DNA from 2 places in the Paenibacillus sp. TY11 genome. Region 2 is predicted to be linked to the other one. Evidence: predicted binding sites of a transcription regulator. Region 2 holds the regulator's gene; the other holds the start of a gene.

Region 1 (10,490 bases), on a different contig from region 2:
ATGATGGTGATATGTAACCAAAAAACGGCTGCTAATAAACATGTCCACTTCTTCCGCATCTAATGTATCTACATTAAGTGCATGCACGACCAGAAACTGTACATCTTCGTAATAATCCAATTTAGGGCGTTGCAGAACATGCATGCAATCCTCCACAGCCAGCGGGTGAAAATGAAAATAACTCGTCAGCAGTTCCGACTCGCGATCTGTAGGCTCGTTAAAATCTGCCCATATCCATATGTAATCCTCCATGACAATCTGCTCCAATGGTTTTCCCACTGTTACCTGATGATCATGACCTATAGCCAATGTACGTATCACCGTACGTCCCCCTCGCTTACACTGCCAGCTTTTATGTTATTTATATTCTATATAAGCTATTCAGCATTATACAAATCTCAAGTTCTATATTCCATATGCTTTAATAAAGAAAAGGATATCTCCGGGCCAACATGCTTCCCCAAGATATCCTTATAAAATAACCAATTCATTATAAATTAAATCTTTTTCACAAACCCTGTGCTGGTCGCTTCATACCCTAATCGGCGATAAAAATGATGCGCATCCTGTCGCTCACTCCGATTACCGCTGTTCAAAGCTATGGCAACCAAACCCTTCTCTTTTGCCCAAGCTTCCGCTTCCTCATTTAACGCCTTGCCGATGCCTTTATTACGATGTTTTGAATCCATCACAAAAACGACGATACGCGCGTAATCTTCATTTCTTTCATAAAAGATATCGGAATGTAATCCAACCATCCCAACAACTTCCCCTTAATCTTCAGCCACCAGGGTATGATAGTTAGGATCAGAAGCGATACGATCATATCTCTGCTTCATTTCTTCTACAGATGTAGGATAACCAAGCTCCTCCATCAAATAAGCCAATGCTGGAATATCCTCTTGCCTTGAAGCCCTGATCTTCAAATTACCCACTCCCTCTTAAGGATGTACCAAGGTAATGAATGTCTTCCCGAACGCCGTTCAGGATCATATAGCTAAGCACACAATCACCAGTCACGCATTAACCGAATGCACTCACTCTCAGCCTACCATCGGCGCAGCAAGCACCGCGCTGCATCTCGCCCTCTTCCCCCTGCACCCACTCATTCAAAAATGAGGCAGGCTCTTTGCACGAAAAGGGCAATCAGCGAGTAGTAGCGCAGCGGTCCATTTGAATCTGTAGAAGCGGCAGCGTTCGCCTTTGCAGTTGATTAACACCTAATAAAGTCTTATACAGTCCAAAAATTCAGGGGCAACAGCGATCGAAAGATCAAATGGGACGCGGAGCGTATCACAACGAGATTTCTGCCTACACCCACAAACCCTGCCTCACTTTTAATCCTCTTACAATACTTTCTCTAAGAAACTAATGGTCCGCTCGTTTTTCGGATTACCAAACACCTCTTGTGGCGTTCCTTCTTCTACGATGTAACCACCGTCCATAAACACGACACGGTCGCTTACTTCGCGTGCAAAACCCATCTCATGCGTTACGATCATCATCGTCATGCCTTCGCGAGCCAGATCATTCATTACACCCAGCACTTCTCCAACCATTTCAGGATCAAGCGCCGAGGTCGGCTCGTCGAACAGCATAATGTCCGGGTTCATTGCCAGCGCGCGTGCAATCGCCACACGCTGCTTCTGACCGCCGGAAAGCTGTCCTGGCAGTGCATCTGCCTTATCGGCCAAACCTACACGATCCAGCAGCTTCATAGCCGTTTCCCGGGCCTCTGCCTTGGACTGTTTACCCAGCTCAGTCGGCGCGAACATAATGTTTTTGAGCACCGTCATATGCGGAAACAGATTGAAATGTTGAAATACCATACCTATATTTTCACGGACTTTGTTAATGTCCACGTTCTTGTCACTCAAGTTGTAGTCGTCGACAATGACCTCGCCTGCGGTAATTTCTTCAAGCATGTTCATACAACGCAAAAATGTGCTTTTCCCCGAACCAGAGGGGCCAATGACACATACAACTTCGCCTTCACGTACTTGCATGTCGATGCCCTTTAGCACTTGGTTACTACCATAGCTTTTTTTCAGGTCTTTAACGATAATTTTACCCACGGCGAACTCTCCCTTCAAGACGGTTGGAAATTTTGGTCAGGACTGTAATGACGATAAGATACATCACCGCAACGACCAGCCAAATATCAAAGGATTGGAATGTCCGCGCAATAATGATCTTACCCGATTGGGTCAATTCGACCAGACCGATAACAGACAAAATGGAAGTATCCTTCAACGTAATAACCAACTGATTGATAAACGACGGGATCATGATTTTCACAGCTTGTGGCAAAATGATTTTAAGCATAGCCGTCCGGTATGGTAGACCAAGTGAACGAGCTGCTTCCATTTGTCCCGGATCAATGGACTGAATACCACCACGGATAATTTCGGTCACATAAGCACCCGCGTTTAGGGATAACGTCAATACGGCCGCGACAAAAAGCGGCATTTTGAAATCCAGTGCCTGTGGAATACCAAAGTAAATAAAGAAAGCAAGCACGATCAGCGGAATACCGCGGAATATATCGACGAAAACAGTTGCAATACCACGCAACACCTTGTTATGGCTTACCTTCATAAAGCCAAACACCAGCCCCAGGAAAAAGGCTACGAGCAAAGATACAAGTGTGTACAGCAACGTATTCCCCATTCCTTTGATCAACGAAGGCAGCGAAGCAGAAATCAGTTCCCAGCGGCTTTGCACCACAGGTGCCACACCTTTGCCGGATTCGCCAAGATATTTGGCCAAAATTTTATCATATTCCCCGCTGTTGCGCAGATTAACGAGCCCTGCATTAAATTTCTCCAGCAACTCCTGGTTTTTGCCTTGGTTGACAGCAAATCCGTATGAAGCACCTTTTTCCTTATCCGTTACCAGCTTAAGGCCGTTATTCTGGTTTACTCCATACGCCAGTACCGGATAGTCATCAAAGCAGGCAACCGAATTACCTGTTTTAACTTCATCATACATTTGCGAAGAGTCGTCGAACGGTACTGTAGTAAAACCGTATTTGGCCTTAATGGATTCCGCGAACGTGTAACCTTCCGTTCCTGTTTTGACAGCGACACGTTGTCCTTTCAAGTCCTCATAGCGTTTAATCGTATCATTATCCTTGCGGACCGCCATGACGACACCTGAATCAAAATAGGGCTCGGAAAAATCAAATTTTTGCTTACGTTCATCGGTAATACTCATCCCGGCAATGACACCATCCACTTGATTCGTTTCAAGGGCCTGCACTGCCGCGTTAAAGCCAAGAGGCTTAATGGTATATTCAAAATTTTGATCCTTGGCAATAGCCGCCAGCAGATCCATGTCGATTCCGACGAATTTACCATTTACATCTTCAAACTCAAAAGGCGCGAACGTTGTATCCGTGCCGATATCATACTTTGTTTTATTTTCTGCATGTGCCACTACACCGAAATTACCAGCCAGGGCAACCACAAAAAACAAACAAATCATGAGTGCTATTAGTTTTCTAGATTTTTGCATAAGTTCCTCCAGTCAGTTGAACGGTTCAAAGTTTTCTGTTTATTTTACAGGAGTTATTAAAAATTGACTACTTTGATGTCAGCTATTTTTGAAAAATGTTTCATGGAACTATCTGGAGGTGTAAACTTTGAAGAAGCCGTTTTGCCCCAGAATGCCAATAAGCCCCTGCCGCAAAAAGCGGACGGAAGCTTATTGTGTATCCTTTAGTGTGTGCCTTTTTTTCAAGAAATAATAATGAACTAGAAAAGAATTTTGAAAATCAATCCAGCTAACAGTGCAGAAATAGGTATCGTTATAACCCAAGTAATAATAATACGACCAGCCAGCGACCAACGCACAGCGGAGAAGCGCTTCGCAGAGCCCACACCCAAAATAGCCGAAGTAATGGCATGAGTGGTACTTACGGGTAAATGAAGCAATGTGGCTGTGAAAATAACAGAAGCTCCCGAAATGTCGGCTGCGAATCCGTTAATTGGCTCGATTTTAAAAATCTTGGTTCCCATCGTCTTGATGATTTTCCAGCCCCCAATAGACGTACCCAGCGCCATGGCTGTTGCGGCTGAAATTTTCACCCACATGGGTACTTCCAAATGGTCCTGATACCCCGCCGAAACGAGAGCAAATGTGATAATCCCCATCGCCTTCTGAGCATCATTCGTACCATGCGTGAACGACTGAATCGCTGCCGTAATGACCTGCATTGTACGAAACCCTTTGTTCACCGTATGCGGACTACGACGAGCGAAGATGTATTTTAAAATCATCATCACGATGTAACCGACAACAAAAGCAATCAACGGGGAGAAAATAAGTCCCTCGACAATCCCGATAAAGCCACTCCAGTTTAATTTATCCGATCCCGCACCTACATACACCGCTCCGGCCAACGCACCAATCAATGCATGAGAAGAGGATGAAGGAATACCGAACCACCAGGTTAAGAGGTTCCAGATAATCGCAGCGATCAGCGTCGCAATCACGATATCAATTCCATTCGTAAGCTTGGTTGGATCAGCGACACTTCCACCAATGGTCTTGGCAACCCCTGTAAATAATATTGCCCCGAGAAAGTTCATGACGGCAGCCATAATAATTGCACGTCGTGGGGTCAATGCACGGGTCGATACCGAAGTTGCAATAGCGTTCGCCGTATCATGAAAACCATTAATAAAATCAAATGCCAGAGCAAGAAAAATAACAATACCCAATACCAGTAAACTTGTATCCATGTAAAAGGGCTCCCTTACGAGTTACGCATAATGATGGATTCCAGCATATTTGCAACATCCTCGCATGAATCCGTTGTCGTTTCAAGGCGTTCGTACAATTCTTTGCGTTTAATCAGTTCAATAGGGTCAGTTACAGTTGCAAACAGGTTTTTGATGCAAATACGCAATAATTCGTCCCCCTGATTTTCCAAATCATTCAGGCGAATAGTGTATTCACGAATGGCCAGCAATTTTTTCTGTGAAAGCAAATGTACAGCCTTCTGAATTTCGTAAGCTGATTGACGCAAAATATCAGCGAACTGCACAATATACTCGTCCGGCTCCGTAATGTTGTACATATAAAAACGGGAAGCCGTCGCTTCAAGACCGTCCAGCACATCATCCATGGTTGTTGTCAGTTCCATGATGTCGTCGCGTTCCAACGGCGTAATGAAGGTTTTGTTCAGCTCAGTAATAATCGTGTGTGTGTAATCATCACACTTATTTTCATACTTCTTCATCTCATTTGTAAACAAAGTCACATCTTGAAGATTTGAAGTATGTTGGGCAAAATAATCGGCTGCTTGCACGATCGTATCTGCCATATTTTCCAACGTCTCGAAGAATATATCCTTTTTCTTCAATCTCATAACGATTACCCCTTTACGAAAATATCCGCAACCTGTTTCGACTGCAATAGACAACCTTTGCTATCTTATCACACTCATCAATGTTTTTGTATGTTTGTAAAAGCAAAATTCATGATATACGTATACAGTGCCCGACATGGAAGGTCATTATCCGACAATTTTTTCCTAAAAAGGTGTATTCCTTTTCTATTTTGCTTCTATGGTCACATGTTCCTTTAGTGAAGTATCTGCAGGCACCACATGTATATAGGATGTACCTGGCGTTAACGGGATTTCAACTCCATTTTTCATAAAACGAATCGCATCGCCGGGTGTATGCTGCCACTCAGCCTGTATTAACTGTCCTTGTTGAAACACCATGGCCTCTCCGCTACCGTCCAGCTCAACACTTAATCTGCCTACATCATCCAACGTTCGATGCCTAGTGCTCATCACAATGACATTGGCCGCTGAGAGCTGTTGGTTATTATTTTGATCCACATGTGACTTTTCGTTCACAAAACGCTTATACTGTTGATCCCCTGGATCGTAGGTGTAAGATACGCGATAGCTTTTGAGCAAAAACCGGATTTGCAAAGATGCTGCACTCTCATCTACCATAACTGGAGTTTCGCCGGATTTAAGGTAAGGATATACTGGAACTTCCGTCTGCTTGACATACCCTTTACTATCGCTTCCTTTGCGCAGCCTACTCACATCTGTGTACAAATTATGTGGAGGACGGCGATCTTTGCTTCGCCAGAAGTAAGCTCCCCCATTTGAAATCTCATCCAGATGTTCTTTCCGCTGCTGCTGTAAAATCGCATAGGCATCTGTGCTTCCCCCTGCGTGTATCGGCAGCGCACCATAGGTTTCGCCCAGCTCAATCAAATACGGCCGAATGCTACGGACCGGACCGATCTTTACATCTCCGCCGTGACTTTGGAAAAAAGCGACGAGACGAGTAATCCCGCCTTCTGCAAGAACCTCATATACCATGTCTGCCTGGCTAAGTCCTGCCTGTGGACGCGCAGCCGGAGCATTGTTAATCATGACAGCGAGCGGTCGCTCCAAAACTGGCTGCTCCACAGGAAGACCGGTAAGCGGAGCTGTAAATGCCGGAATAGACTGCTCCTTCGGCGCTTCAAGTGCCTCTTTCTCTGTTTCTTGCTTGGTCAGTTGGGGAACGGATTCAGATTCACCCGTATTGGACATAGCAGAACAAGACATCAGCGTCATGCATAACAGAGCTGAGGCCATCACACGCAACCAATGATTTCGTTGGGAAATGGGCCCGGACAAGTTCATCCCTCCACTTAGTTATTTTTCTCATTATAAGCTTTATTTCCTGTTTTTGTCTTGATTGAAGCGTGACCACTCTATAGAATACTTATCTAAAGACATTAAAATTTAAAAAATATTCAGACTTTGTGATTTTTATCACAAATAACTGTAACTGAACCTACTACAATAAAGGTGTAGCAAAGATGATCATCCCAAACAAAATGAAATACAACCAACATTATAGATTAAGAAAGAGGAGTGGTTTGAATGTTTAACAACTGGTTACGTGAAAACAAAGTCGCAATGTGGCTGCTGACTGTAGTACGGGTTTATCTAGGATATGAATGGATGACCCATGGATTTGAGAAGCTGACTGGTGGATTCGATGCAGGCGGATTTATCTCGGGGGCCATTGCTAAAACAGGTGGAGACCATCCCGCTGTACAAGGCTGGTGGGGATCGTTCCTTGAAGCCTTTGCCCTGCCGAATGTCGGTTTGTTCAACGTCCTGATCCCACTGGGTGAGTTCTTGGTCGGGGTTGGCCTGCTTCTTGGTACATTGACTACACTGGCTGCTTTGATGGCAATGGTTATGAACTTCTCGTTCCTGTTCTCGGGTACAGTAAGCACCAATGCAATCTATCTGCTGTTTGAAATCTTCCTTGTGGTTGCTGGTGCAAATGCCGGAAGAATTGGCTTTGACCGTTGGGTACTGCCCTTCCTGCGTGGACTGTTTCGTAAAAATAAAGATGCCTTTCCGGCGGATCCCACTCGGAAAATAGCTTAACTATCCAAAAATAACCGTTACCCTCCGGGCTAATGGTTATTTTTTTGCTCTGTCATACTCAGGATACACGTGCCTTCTAATTAATCGAAGAAGCAGAATACACAAAAGAACTTCCATTCCCACACACCATGTGGATTCGGAAGTTCTTTTTCACATTTACGTATCACTTTCTTGACCAAAAGCCCAACAATTGAGACTCAACGAGCCAAGGACATACGACTGAAAAAGCTTACGCGCGGAGCGCTCATTATCCGCAGCCCCCATCGCATAAAACAAAGGTGAAAAATGCTCTATCCCATAAGAAGGAACCGCCTGCTTGGCATAAGGAGCCTTCTTATCATATTGGAATAGATGACGCAAATTCCAGTCTTGAAGCTGCTCTGCAATCCAGTCATCATATTGAACCGCCCATTCTGCTGGCTCACTCGTCTGCTTAAGTGTCCGCAAGTTGTGGACCAATCCGCCGCTACCGATAATCAAAATCCCTCGTTCTCGCAACGGCGCCAGCATCCGTCCAATCTCATATTGCTCCTGGGGAGCGCGCCGAGAATCAATGGATAGGGGTACGACTGGTATGTCCGCATCAGGATATATGTGCCGCAAAACCACCCATGCTCCATGATCCAGTCCCCGGTTCCGAACCGGCTGGTGGAACAGGTTATGCTGACTGAACAGATGCTCTATCTCCTCATACAGCTTCGGATCGCCTGGTGCAGGGTAATCAAGTGTGTACATTTCTTCGGGAAAGCCATAGAAATCGTGCAACGCTGCATGCTGATCATCCGCGCCGATACATTGATCGGGGCTATCCCAATGCGCGGAAAAAATGACAATTCCTTTGGGTCGAGGCAGGCTCGCGCCCAGCTTTGCAAGAAAGCTGGTGTATGCGTTATTTTCTACAGCCAGTGTCGGTGAACCATGCGCAACAAAAATTGAGGGTAATGTCATCGCTGCCAACCTCCACACGCCAGTATAGTGTTACTCTTCCATTTTACTCCGGCGGAGGCGCAATTTCCAATACAATCCGTTACACCCTGAAATCAGATCATCCAGTGCTGCCAATCCCGTTGAATATTTTCCTGCTCATCCAGCCATTCAAGCGTCCGGTCAATCAGCCGTTGCCGCTCTTTACCTGACGAGAAAGTGTGATCTCCCTGGAAAATAATCTCTTTATCACAACGTCCCTCTGGACGCATCCAGAATACCTTTTGAAACAGAAATGCATAATCCACAGGAATGATATCATCCGAGGTTCCATGAATCACGAGTACATCCCCGTTGAATTTAACGGCCTCCTGGAACGGCTGGAATTGAGCTAACGACTCAAAATAAGCAGGTGTGAACTTATAGCCCAAATAGTCGGCATGACCGGTTTTAACAGACTCATCGTACACGCTTCGCTCCGTAATTTTGACGATGTCGTTGAACGGATAGCCGACAGCTGACCAAAGGACCAGGTTTTGTACTCTCTTGTCCCGTACGGCTGTGAGCAGGGCAACAGCGCCTCCCAGACTGTGACCGATCAGCGTCACCTTGGTCGGGTCAATGTCCGCGCAATTCAAGGCGTAATCCAACACGGTACGTGTCTGGTTAATCATCGACTCTAACCCCTGCTTGCCATATTCACCCGTGCTTTCTCCACAACCGGCAAAATCAAAGCGCAGGACAAAATATCCCCCTTCCGCCAGTTCACGCGCAGTCTTGACGAATAACCGATCTACTCCGATACGATTGCCTACAAAACCGTGACATATGACAACGAGGGGAACCCGTCTCTGACGATCTCCCTCATTCGCATTGTTTGGATAATGAATTGTTGCGGCCAGCTCCTCATGTTCATAGCGAATTCCAATTTGCCGTTCCATCATGATTCCTCCTGTCTGAAGCTTCACTTCACCACTTAATAATTCAAACTCATATTTAACATGAATACCTACGAGGATATTCATTCACTTTAATTCCGATAAGTTTAATGTGTTTTATAATAAAATCAGTCTATCATCGCCCTGATTCCTTGTCAACCTGTCAGTTCACACCGATAAAGAAGTAAACAAATGGCGCTCCCCGATATGATACCGGAGAACGCCATACTACACACTTATTAGGGTGATTTCTCACAATTGAGTAGACGATCCGCTATTCGTAGCTGTGCCTGAACATTTGATGGGTCTCGGCTCGTCCTTCCCACTCCAGTTTACAGGAGGCGCCGCAATTTTGATCCTCATGCCATAAGCTTCGGTAGCTCTCTTCACCCAGTTCACCTGCAAATTCTGTATCCCCTGCCACTTCGGTATCGTCCAGTATACGGTACGTTGGAGATGTCCCTTGAACGCTCCGGTGACTCACGTTTGCAGCCGAGACTGCCCCGCTATACCCGTTCGGAGCGCCCGCCAGTCTTTTCTGGACTGAATAATCTGCCTGGTTCTCCAGTTTCATGATGCCACATCCTCTCAACGTTTATATTCAGGTTGCTCCATGTGCTCCCCTTTATCCAGTTTGAGGAGAATGCAGCGGTAATATACATTCCATAGCTAAAGCCTTTTGCCATCCACCGCTTCCTCACGTATACTGTCTTTGTTACGAAATGGCGTTCCATCAGCCCGGGATACGCTTATAAAGCAGGAGGAAGAAATGAATAAAGCCAAAAATTATACGCTTATTGCATGGATTGCCTTATCCATGTTTTTCTTGACACAGGCGATCATTGGATGGTTTGTCACATTCACAGGCGGGGATATCAAACCCTTTGAAAAAGTTAGCCTATCCACCCTTATCATCATCGCCGCAGGAGCCATTCTGCTGGTTGAAGCACTGATGAATTTTATGGACCGTCCGGAAGAAGGCGAGGAGACACAACAGCCAGACCATGCTCCCGTAAAGCCCCAGATGAATCTTAAATCCATCTTGACGTATGTTGTGTTAGTTATCGTGATTCTTGTCGCCGGACTGGCGCTGCGCAGTGTACTGCCGGAATTTAGGATCTCACCCTGGGTGAATTTAATTCTCGCGGCCATCGGCTTCATTGGACTCAAACCGATTTTTCTGCGTAAAAAACGTTCATAACCCG
Region 2 (10,490 bases):
GGAAAGTGGTTATGCTGATCACCGCCGTCCAACGGAAGTTGCCTTCGTGAAGGATATTCGTGAGGATCTGATGCGACGGGATTTCACCATGAACGCGATTGCGATGGCTGAACATGGGGAGCGGGTGGACCCATTTGGAGGAGAAGCCGATTTGCGAGCCGCTCTCGTTCGTTGTGTGGGCCGAGCCGAGGAACGCTTTGAGGAGGACGGGTTGCGGATGCTTCGTTGTATCCGTTTTGCCTCCGTGTTTCAGTTCCGTGTTGCTTACAACACCTGGAAAGGTATGATTCGGCGCAGAAAGGGACTTCGTTACATAGCCATGGAACGTGTGCGGGTCGAGCTGGAAAAGATGCTGGCGGGGCCAGACCCATTGCGTGGGTTGGAGATGCTAGGCCGTAGCGGATTGCTGGCCTGTACGAAGGTTCCAGTTCCCTGGGAACAGTGTGAAGCTCAGGCGCTCAAGGGGATCGTGCAACTGCCAGAAGAACTACGGTGGGGCCTGCTCCTAATGTCTTGTAGACTTAGCTCAGAGGCAGCGGACGAGCTATTAAGAGCTTGGACCTTCTCCAACGCTGTACGTCTACGGCTGGTTCATTTGCTGGAATGGGAGACCGAGTTAATCCACAGCGCTGCTGTCATAGCTGGCGACTCCGTTCCGGGGGAGTCTGACAGTATCAACGATGAGGCGCTGCGTCGTAGCTGGATTCGACTGTTAATTAAGCTAGGAAAGGATACAGCTTCAGACTGGCTTGAGCTTTACAAGACACTGCCTGCTTCGTTCCGCGGTTTACCGCCATGGGTAGAAAAGCGTGTGGCGAAAATAGCCGAACTGGCAAGCACGTGGACAAAGCAGGCTGTAGTCGTTCGTATCAAAGATTTAAATATTACAGGAAATGAACTGGTTCAGGCGATGAATCGACCAGGCGGACCTTGGCTGGGACAGATGATGGAACGGCTTTTACAAGCTGTCGCCTGCGGAGATATCCCTAATGAAACAGAAACATTGCTTCAGGAAGCGAAACGGGTGGTAAGTAATGAATAATCATGAAAGATTGTTAGGCATACTGGAGGAAGGTTCATCCGATTACGTGTCTGGGGAGGAAATCAGCCGACGCCTCTCAGTTAGCCGCACAGCGGTATGGAAGCAGATCAACAAACTGCGGGAGTTGGGCTACAGTATTGATGCCTCCTCTCGTCGGGGCTATCGGTTGATATCCCGACCGGATCGGCTGGAAGTCTCCAAATTGGCTTATATGTTAAATACTCAATCGTTTGGCCAGCGTATCGTTGTACTGGATTCGACGGTCTCCACTCAGCAAGATGCCATGCGTTTGGCAGAAGAGGGTGCGCCAGAGGGGGCAGTAGTGCTTGCGGAGGAACAAACGGCAGGTCGAGGGCGTTTGGGGCGGAAGTGGTATTCACCTCGTGGCAAAGGTGTCTGGATGAGCATTGTGTTGCGCCCCACCCAGCCCTTGGCCTTTACCCCCCAGCTAACGTTGCTTACAGGTGTGGCGGTGTGTAGGGCTATTCGTCGGCTGACGGGTGTGGAGGCTGGCATCAAATGGCCAAACGATCTGCTTATTCATGGTCGCAAAGTATCCGGTATTCTGCTGGAATCTGCAACAGAGGATCAACGGGTTCGCTACTGTATTGCAGGTATTGGCATTGATGTAAATTTGAATGTAGAAGATTACCCAGAAGAGTTATCTCAGGTGGGAACGTCCTTGAAAATAGAAGCAGGGCGTGAAATTGACCGTACTGCACTGATTGCCGCAGTGCTGGAAGAGATGGAACAGCTAAGTAAGCTGTATGCGGAGCAGGGGTTCCAGCCTATAGCCATGCTGTGGGAGGCGTTGTCCGTGACTATGAACCGCAGTGTACGGGCACATACTGGACAAGGGATAGCGGTGGAAGGTACAGCCGTTGGGTTGGACCCTTCTGGGGCATTAGTGGTAGAAACGGATCAGGGAGAGCAAATTCAGATCATTTCAGGGGATATACAATTGTAGAATCGACCCTAGCTATGAAATACGAACGCAATCGTTCTGTTCCCTGTGCAAAACTTCACGTGAAAAAGCTGGTGTTTTTTGTTATACTGTGCAGGAGGCGGCATCGGACGGTCCGAGCTGCACTCCAGGGGCACATGCTCTACTTTAGCAAGTTTGTAAGACCATCATAACTTCATTTGAAGGTTACGTTGGATTCTGCTCTGAGCCGAACAGGACCGAGACAGAAGGGACGATCTCAAAATGAGTGTCTTTTTTGGCTGTTCGGACCTTTTGATGACGCAGATGTACAGGCGTTCATAAAAAGGTTATTTTTTGTGCCAAAAAAAGATGGAAGGGAGCCATTCGCAATGGCAGGAAAACAAGCACTGAATGTTGTGAAAATGAAAAAAATGAAGCAGGAGGGTATTCCGCTCAGTATGCTGACAGCCTATGATTATCCATCGGCTAAAATAGCCGAGGAGGCGGGAATTGACATGATTCTCGTGGGTGACTCGCTGGGTAACGTAGTTCTCGGTTACGATTCAACCATCCCTGTAACCTTGGATGATATGGTGTATCATTCCCGGGCAGTCGCAAGAGGCGCGGAGCATACATTTATCGTAGCGGACATGCCTTTCATGACATATCACGGCAGCGTATCGGAAAGTCTTCAGGGCATCCGCCGTCTGATGCAGGAAGGACATGCGCATGCTGTTAAATTGGAGGGCGGAGCGGAAATTGCCGACGTCGTAAAAGCAACTGTTCAGGCAGGTGTACCTGTACTGGGACATATCGGGCTTACTCCGCAGTCGGTTAATCAGATTGGCGGATATCGCATTCAAGGCAAGGACGAAGTGGACGCACGCCGGTTGATGGCGGATGCCAAGGCGCTGGAGCAGGCGGGTGCCTTTGGCGTTGTATTGGAACTGGTGACTGAGGAAGTGGCAACTGCGATTTCTAAAGAACTTTCCATTCCGACCATTGGCATCGGTGCTGGACGTGGATGTGACGGTCAGGTGCTTGTTTATCACGATCTGATTCAATACGCATCGCCTTATTACAGCAAACGCTTTGTTAAAACCTATGCCGATGTAGGCGGCTTGATCCGCAGCAGCATTGAGCAGTATGTGAGCGATGTGAAGGGGCGGGCATTTCCGGCCGCAGAGCATGTGTTCAGCGCGGACGACCGCGTTGTGGAATCCCTGTACGGTAAAGCAAAAGGACAGGCACAGGAACAAGCTAAGGAAAAGGTGGAATCTCAGTCATGATCATCGTAAGAGAAGTGGCCCAGCTGCGAAAGGTTATTGCTGAACGTCGGCAGCTTGGGACAAACGGAGCAAAAACGGTACACGGTTCTGCCTCTTTACAGCAACATAAAGTCGGCTTTGTACCAACAATGGGATACCTGCATGAAGGACATGCGAGCTTGATGCACAAGGCGCGTGAAATGGCAGATACGGTGGTGCTTAGCATTTTCGTAAATCCGATTCAATTTGGACCCAACGAAGATCTGGACAGCTATCCCCGCGATGAAGCTCGTGATTTGGAGGTAGCGCGGCGCGAGGGCGTGGATATTGTATTTTTGCCAACTGTAGCAGAAATGTATCCGCAGCCAACCCAAACCAAAATTCGCGTATCCGCTTTGACGGACCGCTTATGCGGCGCTTCCCGTCCAGGACATTTTGATGGTGTAACTACGGTGGTAGCCAAGCTTTTTAACATGGTAGGTCCTGATTTGGCCTTCTTTGGAATGAAGGACGCGCAGCAGGTTGCTGTGCTCCAGCAGATGGTGACTGATCTCAATATGGATGTGACCATCGTACCTTGCCCCATCGTCAGAGAGGCCGATGGTTTGGCCCTCAGCTCCCGTAATGTGTATTTAAGCGCGGAACAGCGTGAGCAGGCGTTGGTGCTGTCCCAGTCACTGCGCAAGGTGCGTGAAGTGAGCGAAGATGTTGTACAGAACACATTTACGATCCGTCAGTTACATCAAATGGTGGAGTCCACCATTACTTCCTCGCCCTTGGCGGACATTGACTACATTGAAATATTAACTTTTCCCGGTCTGGAGCCCCTTCGTCCCGAGCAGCGGCTATGTGATGTTCAGGAAGACGTCATTGTAGCGCTGGCTGTGAAATTTGGGAATACTCGACTGATTGACAATATAAGATTACAGAAAGCGGAGGTGCTTTCCCATGTTTAGAACCATGATGAAATCCAAAATTCACCGGGCAACGGTTACGGAAGCCAACCTTAATTATGTGGGGAGTATTACCATAGATGAGGATCTTATGGAAACATCGGATCTGCTGGAGAATGAAAAAGTTCAAATTGTAAACAATAACAATGGAGCTCGACTGGAAACCTATGTTATCCCCGGACCGCGTGGTAGCGGCGTGATTTGTCTCAACGGTGCAGCAGCGCGTTTGGTGCAGCCTGGTGATACGGTCATTATTATTTCCTACGCTTCTATGTCGAATGAAGAGGCAAAAACATACAAACCGACTGTGGTATTTGTTGATGAACATAATAAACCAGCCCAAACGTTGAACAAGGAAGTACACGCGACGATCATGTAATGAATGGGAGTGCGGATGAAACCCGTCCTTTAAGCGAAAAATGTGAGTGTATTAATCCATCTTTCGTAAGGGCGGGATGCACATGTTCCAGCATGTATTCGCAGAAATGAACAGCATGTTAGATGATATCGTGAAGCATTACCCATCAGCCCAGGGCTCCCGCAGGCAGGAGCTGCTACAGCACTGGAGTCTGCTGCGGAGAATGAGTGACGGAATTATGGATGAGTGGCTGGCCTTTGAGGAAAAAATGGTTTGCCTGCGTGCGGCCGGCTTTTCCACAGAGTCCGGTATGTCTGACACAGAGCTTTCTGAAAAGGAACTGCCTGAAAAGGAGCTGCCGGCTTTTAGCCGGGGGCAAGGGTATTACCGATTACTTATGTACCCTGAGGCAATCCAACAATTTGAGCAGGTGCTACAGCATTTTCCAAACAGCTGGCAGAGTCGCATGTATATGGGAATGGCATATTTTCAATTGGATGATCCAGTGGAGGCTGTATGCCATTTTCAGAAGGTGCTGCACCTGACTGAGCGGCCAGGACTAAAGGCTGTTATCTATAATGCGCTAGGCTGTCTGATGGCAAAGCAGGCCGACGTAGAGGAGGCGCAAAAATGTTTTGCTCTCGCGCATCAGTTCGATCCTGCGTTGCCCGAGCCGTTGCACAATATGGAAGCCTGTTTGTCCGGTGCCGAAAAGCTTCGATACGACAGCTCTATGATGACCTGGATGTAGTTGTCAGACACCGAGTAAGACGATGCATGCCCACCTCCTTAGGCGGCGTGTGCATCGTCTTTTTTGGCTGTCTTAATTTCCAAACAGGCGATCTTCTGCTATGCTATTATACAGAGTTATTATTTTTGTATGTGTCACAAGAAAGGATTAAGTTGAATGAAATTTGCGGTATTGGATTTTGAAACGACAGGCACCCAGTCCGCGGATGACATCATTCAAGTCGGACTTGCAATTATAGATCATGATAACAGCATTTCCCGTGTTTACGGCTCTTATGTGAACCCTGGCAGATCTATTCCACCTTTTATCACCGGGTTGACCGGAATTACAGACGATGACGTCAAGGATGCTCCTGCACTCGAAGAAATGATGATGGAGCTCGTGCCTATGCTGGACGATGTCGTGCTGGTCGGTCATAATGTGGCGTTTGATTTTAATTTTTTGCAAAACGCTCTGGATCGGTGCGGCTACTTGCCGTTTAGCGGAAGAATTTTGGATACGATGGATTTTCTAAAAATTATGTTTCCATCACTATCATCTTATCAGCTGGGTTTTGTTTCTTCTGAGTTCGGGCTGGCGCATGACCGCCCTCATCAAGCAGACAGCGACGCGTTGGCTACGGCTGAGGTGTTTTTAAAGTGTCTGGGTGAGCTTCAAGCGTTGCCTCTGATAACTATACAGCGGCTCAGCGATTTGTTCGCAGAGGAAGGCAGTGACCTTGGATGGTTTCTTGACGGGGTGCGTGAAGAGAAAGAGCTTGATCCTATTCAGGATTTGGAGGGACATCAGTTTTTTCGTCAGCTTGCACTGAAAGTGGAAGATTGGACGGATCTGGCTGCTCCGCGTAGAGAAGATGACCCGAATCCACTATCAGGCGTTTCCTTTGAGGAGTACATGGATGATGTGCGGGACAATTTGCGTTCATCCTTGAGCCAATATGAGGAGCGCGAGGCGCAGATACAAATGATTGAGGGTGTAAATCAGGCACTGAGTGAAGACAAGCATCTGCTAATCGAGGCAGGTACAGGAACAGGCAAGTCCCTCGGTTATTTGCTCCCATCGCTGTATCACAGTGTGAAAAAAGGACAGCGAGTCATGGTAAGTACACATACAATCAACCTGCAGGAGCAATTACGCGAGCGCGATATTCCGATGCTGACCAAGGTGATTCCGTTCCCGTTTCGGGCTGCCATTTTTAAGGGTCGGGGACATTATTTGTGTCTGCGCAAGTTTGAACATAAAATAAACAGAAGAGACTTCGCGACACCAAAGGAAGATTTAGTTACAGCGGCTCAGATGATCGTCTGGCTGACGCTGACGGAAACCGGTGATGATGAGGAACTGAATCTGAGCAACCGTGGCGGGGATTTTTGGGAAACGGTGGCCAGTGATTCCGAGTCCTGTCTTGGTCGTTCTTGCCCATGGTTTCGCAAATGCTATTATCATCGTGCACGTCACGAAGCAGGAATAGCGGATGTGGTTATTACGAATCACTCCAAGTTGTTCACGGACGTCAAAGCAAGTCATCAGCTGTTGCCCAGCTATGAACATCTGGTGATTGATGAAGCCCATCATCTGGAGGAAGTAGCTGGTAAGCACTTGGGAATGCATATGAAATATTTCACACTCGTGCATACACTGACGCGACTGTTCAAAGACAGCAAGAACGGCCAACTGCCTTCACTTCGTCAACAGTTGGCAAAATCGGGCCATGAGAAGTCGACGGATTGGGCCTCAACCATTGACCAGCTGTATCCACTCGTGTTGGAGGTTAAGGAAACTTGGGACCTGCTAAGCGACAAGCTTTTTGGCATGTTACCGGAGCGAAGTGATGCGACACCGGGTGAAACAGGGCAGTTTTCTTCCCGGCTCAAACCGTCGGCCAAGCCTGGGAAGTGGGATCAGGCGGCGGCGTTGGAAAATCAGCTTTATGTAACGATGAGCGAAATTTTGCGCAAGGGCGATAAGCTGATGCTGGACGTCAAGGAAGAGCATGACGATTATGCGGCTGATAGCCTTATTACAGATATTACGGGTCTGCTCAAGGATTTGGCGGGGATCAGGGAAAATTTGCGCTTCTTTATGCGTCTCGATGATGAAACAACCGTATACTGGCTTGAAGCGAGTGGGCAATTCCGTAGTAAATCATTGCAATTTTATGCGGTGCCCGTCGATGTGAGCCGCCAGTTGAAAGAAATGTTTTTTGACAAAAAAAGAAGCATTATTTTGACGTCTGCTACTTTATCGGTAGATAAATCATTTCAGTACATGACTGATCAGCTCGGCTTGCAGGAGGCCGCAGATCAAGGGCGGCTGATGACTTCGCAGCTCCCGTCACCCTTTAATTACAGGGATCAGGTGTTGCTGGTCATTCCACGGGATTTCCCGAGTGTAAAGGGCAGTGTAGGAGATGCACATTTTGTAGATATGCTCGTTAACTCTCTAGGAGCGACTGCTCAGGCGACGCGGGGGAGAATGCTCGTTCTGTTTACTTCCTATCGGATGCTCCGGCAAGTGTATGAGCCGCTCAAAGAGGCGTTAGCATCCAGCGATATTACCGTGTTGGGACAAGGTGTGGACAGTGGGAGTCGCAGTAAGCTAACCCGCCGTTTTCAGGAAGCCAAGGCTTCTGTATTGCTGGGAACCAGCAGTTTCTGGGAAGGCGTCGATATTCCGGGGAAGGCTCTGACTTGTCTGGCCATCGTCCGCTTGCCGTTTCAACCGCCGAATCACCCGTTGCTGGAGGCAAAAAGCGAGTTGCTCCAGCAGCAGAAAAAGAATCCATTTATGAAGCTGTCTGTACCACAAGCGGTCATTCGCTTCAAACAGGGATTTGGGCGGTTGGTACGTACAGCGAGCGACCACGGGGTCGTCATCGTTTACGATACGCGCGTGATCGAATCCTATTACGGAAAGCACTTTTTGTACTCGTTACCGGGACCAAAAATGGAGCATATGCCATCGGAGCAAATGGTGCCCCGCATCGCTGAATGGCTCCAATCCGCCCCGGAGACAGAGGCATAACGGACGGACACCTAAGCATGTCCGTTACAATTAGGGGGAGCAAGTATGAAATCAGATAAAATTTCAGAAGCTGTCGTACGGAGGTTACCCGTATATTTACGTTATCTGAATGCACTGCACAAACGGGAGGTGGCTACGGTCTCTTCTCAAGAGTTGGGACAGAGGTTAGATTTGAATCCGGCCCAAATCCGGAAAGATCTCGCCTATTTTGGAGATTTTGGTCGGAAGGGTATCGGCTATGATGTTACTTATCTTATTGAGAAAATACGCCATATCCTGAAAATCGACCAGCAAATTAATGTGGTATTGGTCGGAGCGGGTAATCTGGGGCAAGCCCTTTCGAATTATAACGCTTATTTAAAAGACAATATGAAGATTGTAGCGGTATTTGATTCGTTTCCGGATAAAGTTGGAACCAAGATCAATACGTTGGTCGTTCAACCAATGGATGAATTGGAAGCAACTGTTAAGGAAAAAAACATTCGAATCGGGATTATTACCGTACCTGATTTTGAAGCACAGCACGTGGCTGACAGGCTTATTGAGAGTGGAATTGGAGCAATCCTGAACTTTGCACCCACTACTCTTAAGGCACCGGCCAATATTCGGATACATGCCACAGATTTTACAACGGATTTGCTAAGCCTCGCTTATTATTTAGAGGACGGAAAGGAAGAAACACAATATGACAGTGAATAAATGGATAATTAAAAACGGCTCTTTTGCCGTAAATAGACCGGAAGCTGGGGTAATCCATGGTTATATGATTGTGGAGGATAGCCGTATTACTTACATTGGTGAGACTTTGCCTGCGGGTGAGGAAGAGACGGAAGCGATTGACGGTAAGGGACTGCTGTTTTTACCTGGCCTGATTAATACACATGGTCATGCGGCGATGTCTCTGCTACGTGGGTATGGGGACGATCTAGCTCTTCAAATATGGCTTCAGGAAAAAATGTGGCCTATGGAAGCCAAGTTTACATCTACGGATGTGTACTGGGGTACATCCTTGTCTGTGCTGGAGATGCTGAAAGGTGGCACAACGACCTTCCTGGACATGTACGATCATATGGATGAGGTGGCTCGTGTAGCTGAAGAGTCAGGTATTCGTGCAAGTCTGATGCGTGGAGCAATTGGATTATGTTCGGAGGAAGAACAGCGGATCAAGCTGGCTGAGGCCGTGACTTTTGCGCGTAACTGGCATGGTAAGGCAGACGGCCGTATTACAACGATGATGTCTCCACATGCGCCATACACATGTCCGCCTGCGTTTATTGAAAAATTCGTACAAGCTGCGCATGATCTGGATTTACCGTTGCATACGCACATGTCTGAGACGATTGCCGAAGTTGAGCAAAACGTACGCGACTACGGTTTGCGTCCGGTTGCACACTTGGATCAGCTTGGCTTTTTCTCCCGTCCTTCGCTTGTTGCCCATGGCGTTCATTTGAACGACGAAGAAATAGCTTTACTGGCTGAACGTGGTGTAGCGGTTTCGCATAATCCAGGAAGCAACTTAAAGCTGGCAAGTGGTGTGGCAAGAGTGCCTGAATTGCTGCGTGCAGGTGTTACCGTTTCTCTCGGAACAGATGGTCCTGCCAGCAATAATAATCTGGATATGTTTGAGGAAATGCGTCTGGCGGCACTCATTCACAAAGGAGTATCCGGTGACCCTACGGCAGTTCCTGCGAATGAGGCGCTGCGTCTGGCAACGGAGTACGGCGCAAAGTCGATTGGTTTAAAAGAGGTAGGAGCGCTGGCAGCAGGCAACAAGGCTGATTTTATCGCGCTGGATCTGAATCAGGCACATTTCTTGCCGCGTACAGATCTTATTTCCCATGCCGTATACTCTGCAAGCGCCAAAGATGTGGCTCATGTGTGGGTAGACGGTCGTCAGGTTGTGAAAAACGGTGAGTGCCTGACTATGGACGAGGAACGCATCAAACATGAGGCACAAGCCGCCTTTGAAGGGCTGCTGTCGCGCTAATTCAGGTGTCACATCCCCTTAGAGAGGAAGCACAGGTTTGAAAAATAAGAAAAAATGGATAGCGGTCGCCATTTTGGCCGTGATACTGATCCTGGTCAGCATCTTCTGGTATTATTCCTATGTTACTCAAGACCAGGTGGCTGAGAAAAATGCCGCTATCATTAAGGCTAAGCAATCGGGTG

Evidence for each region. The regulator Rex, encoded in region 2, represses fermentation and respiration genes when NADH is low (regulators of the CRP and FNR family bind a similar motif). The targets are predictions, from matches to a motif close to TTGTGAAATATTTCACAA.
Region 1: AC6EJC_RS19295 (DoxX family membrane protein) is a predicted target of Rex. The motif match lies at 6,782-6,799, and genes of this name have one in related genera.

Annotation. Positions count from the first base shown of each region.
Region 1 is NZ_JCBAIQ010000018.1:72,546-83,035, forward strand. It holds gene corA (magnesium/cobalt transporter CorA) at 1-321, opposite strand, end outside; partial or broken gene AC6EJC_RS19255 (GNAT family N-acetyltransferase) at 498-761, opposite strand; gene AC6EJC_RS19260 (GNAT family N-acetyltransferase) at 774-926, opposite strand; gene AC6EJC_RS19265 (amino acid ABC transporter ATP-binding protein) at 1,347-2,075, opposite strand; gene AC6EJC_RS19270 (amino acid ABC transporter substrate-binding protein/permease) at 2,068-3,516, opposite strand; gene AC6EJC_RS19275 (hypothetical protein) at 3,580-3,723, shown strand; gene AC6EJC_RS19280 (inorganic phosphate transporter) at 3,756-4,745, opposite strand; gene AC6EJC_RS19285 (DUF47 domain-containing protein) at 4,760-5,374, opposite strand; gene AC6EJC_RS19290 (DUF3048 domain-containing protein) at 5,561-6,655, opposite strand; gene AC6EJC_RS19295 (DoxX family membrane protein) at 6,905-7,423, shown strand; gene AC6EJC_RS19300 (dioxygenase family protein) at 7,580-8,371, opposite strand; gene AC6EJC_RS19305 (alpha/beta hydrolase) at 8,464-9,288, opposite strand; gene AC6EJC_RS19310 (hypothetical protein) at 9,560-9,859, opposite strand; gene AC6EJC_RS19315 (hypothetical protein) at 10,055-10,486, shown strand.
Region 2 is NZ_JCBAIQ010000002.1:1,341-11,830, reverse strand. It holds gene AC6EJC_RS02145 (CCA tRNA nucleotidyltransferase) at 1-1,042, shown strand, start outside; gene AC6EJC_RS02140 (biotin--[acetyl-CoA-carboxylase] ligase) at 1,035-2,009, shown strand; gene panB (3-methyl-2-oxobutanoate hydroxymethyltransferase) at 2,357-3,256, shown strand; gene panC (pantoate--beta-alanine ligase) at 3,253-4,191, shown strand; gene panD (aspartate 1-decarboxylase) at 4,184-4,567, shown strand; gene AC6EJC_RS02120 (tetratricopeptide repeat protein) at 4,650-5,297, shown strand; gene dinG (ATP-dependent DNA helicase DinG) at 5,454-8,321, shown strand; gene AC6EJC_RS02110 (redox-sensing transcriptional repressor Rex) at 8,367-9,020, shown strand; gene AC6EJC_RS02105 (amidohydrolase) at 9,007-10,308, shown strand; gene AC6EJC_RS02100 (cell wall elongation regulator TseB-like domain-containing protein) at 10,346-10,490, shown strand, end outside.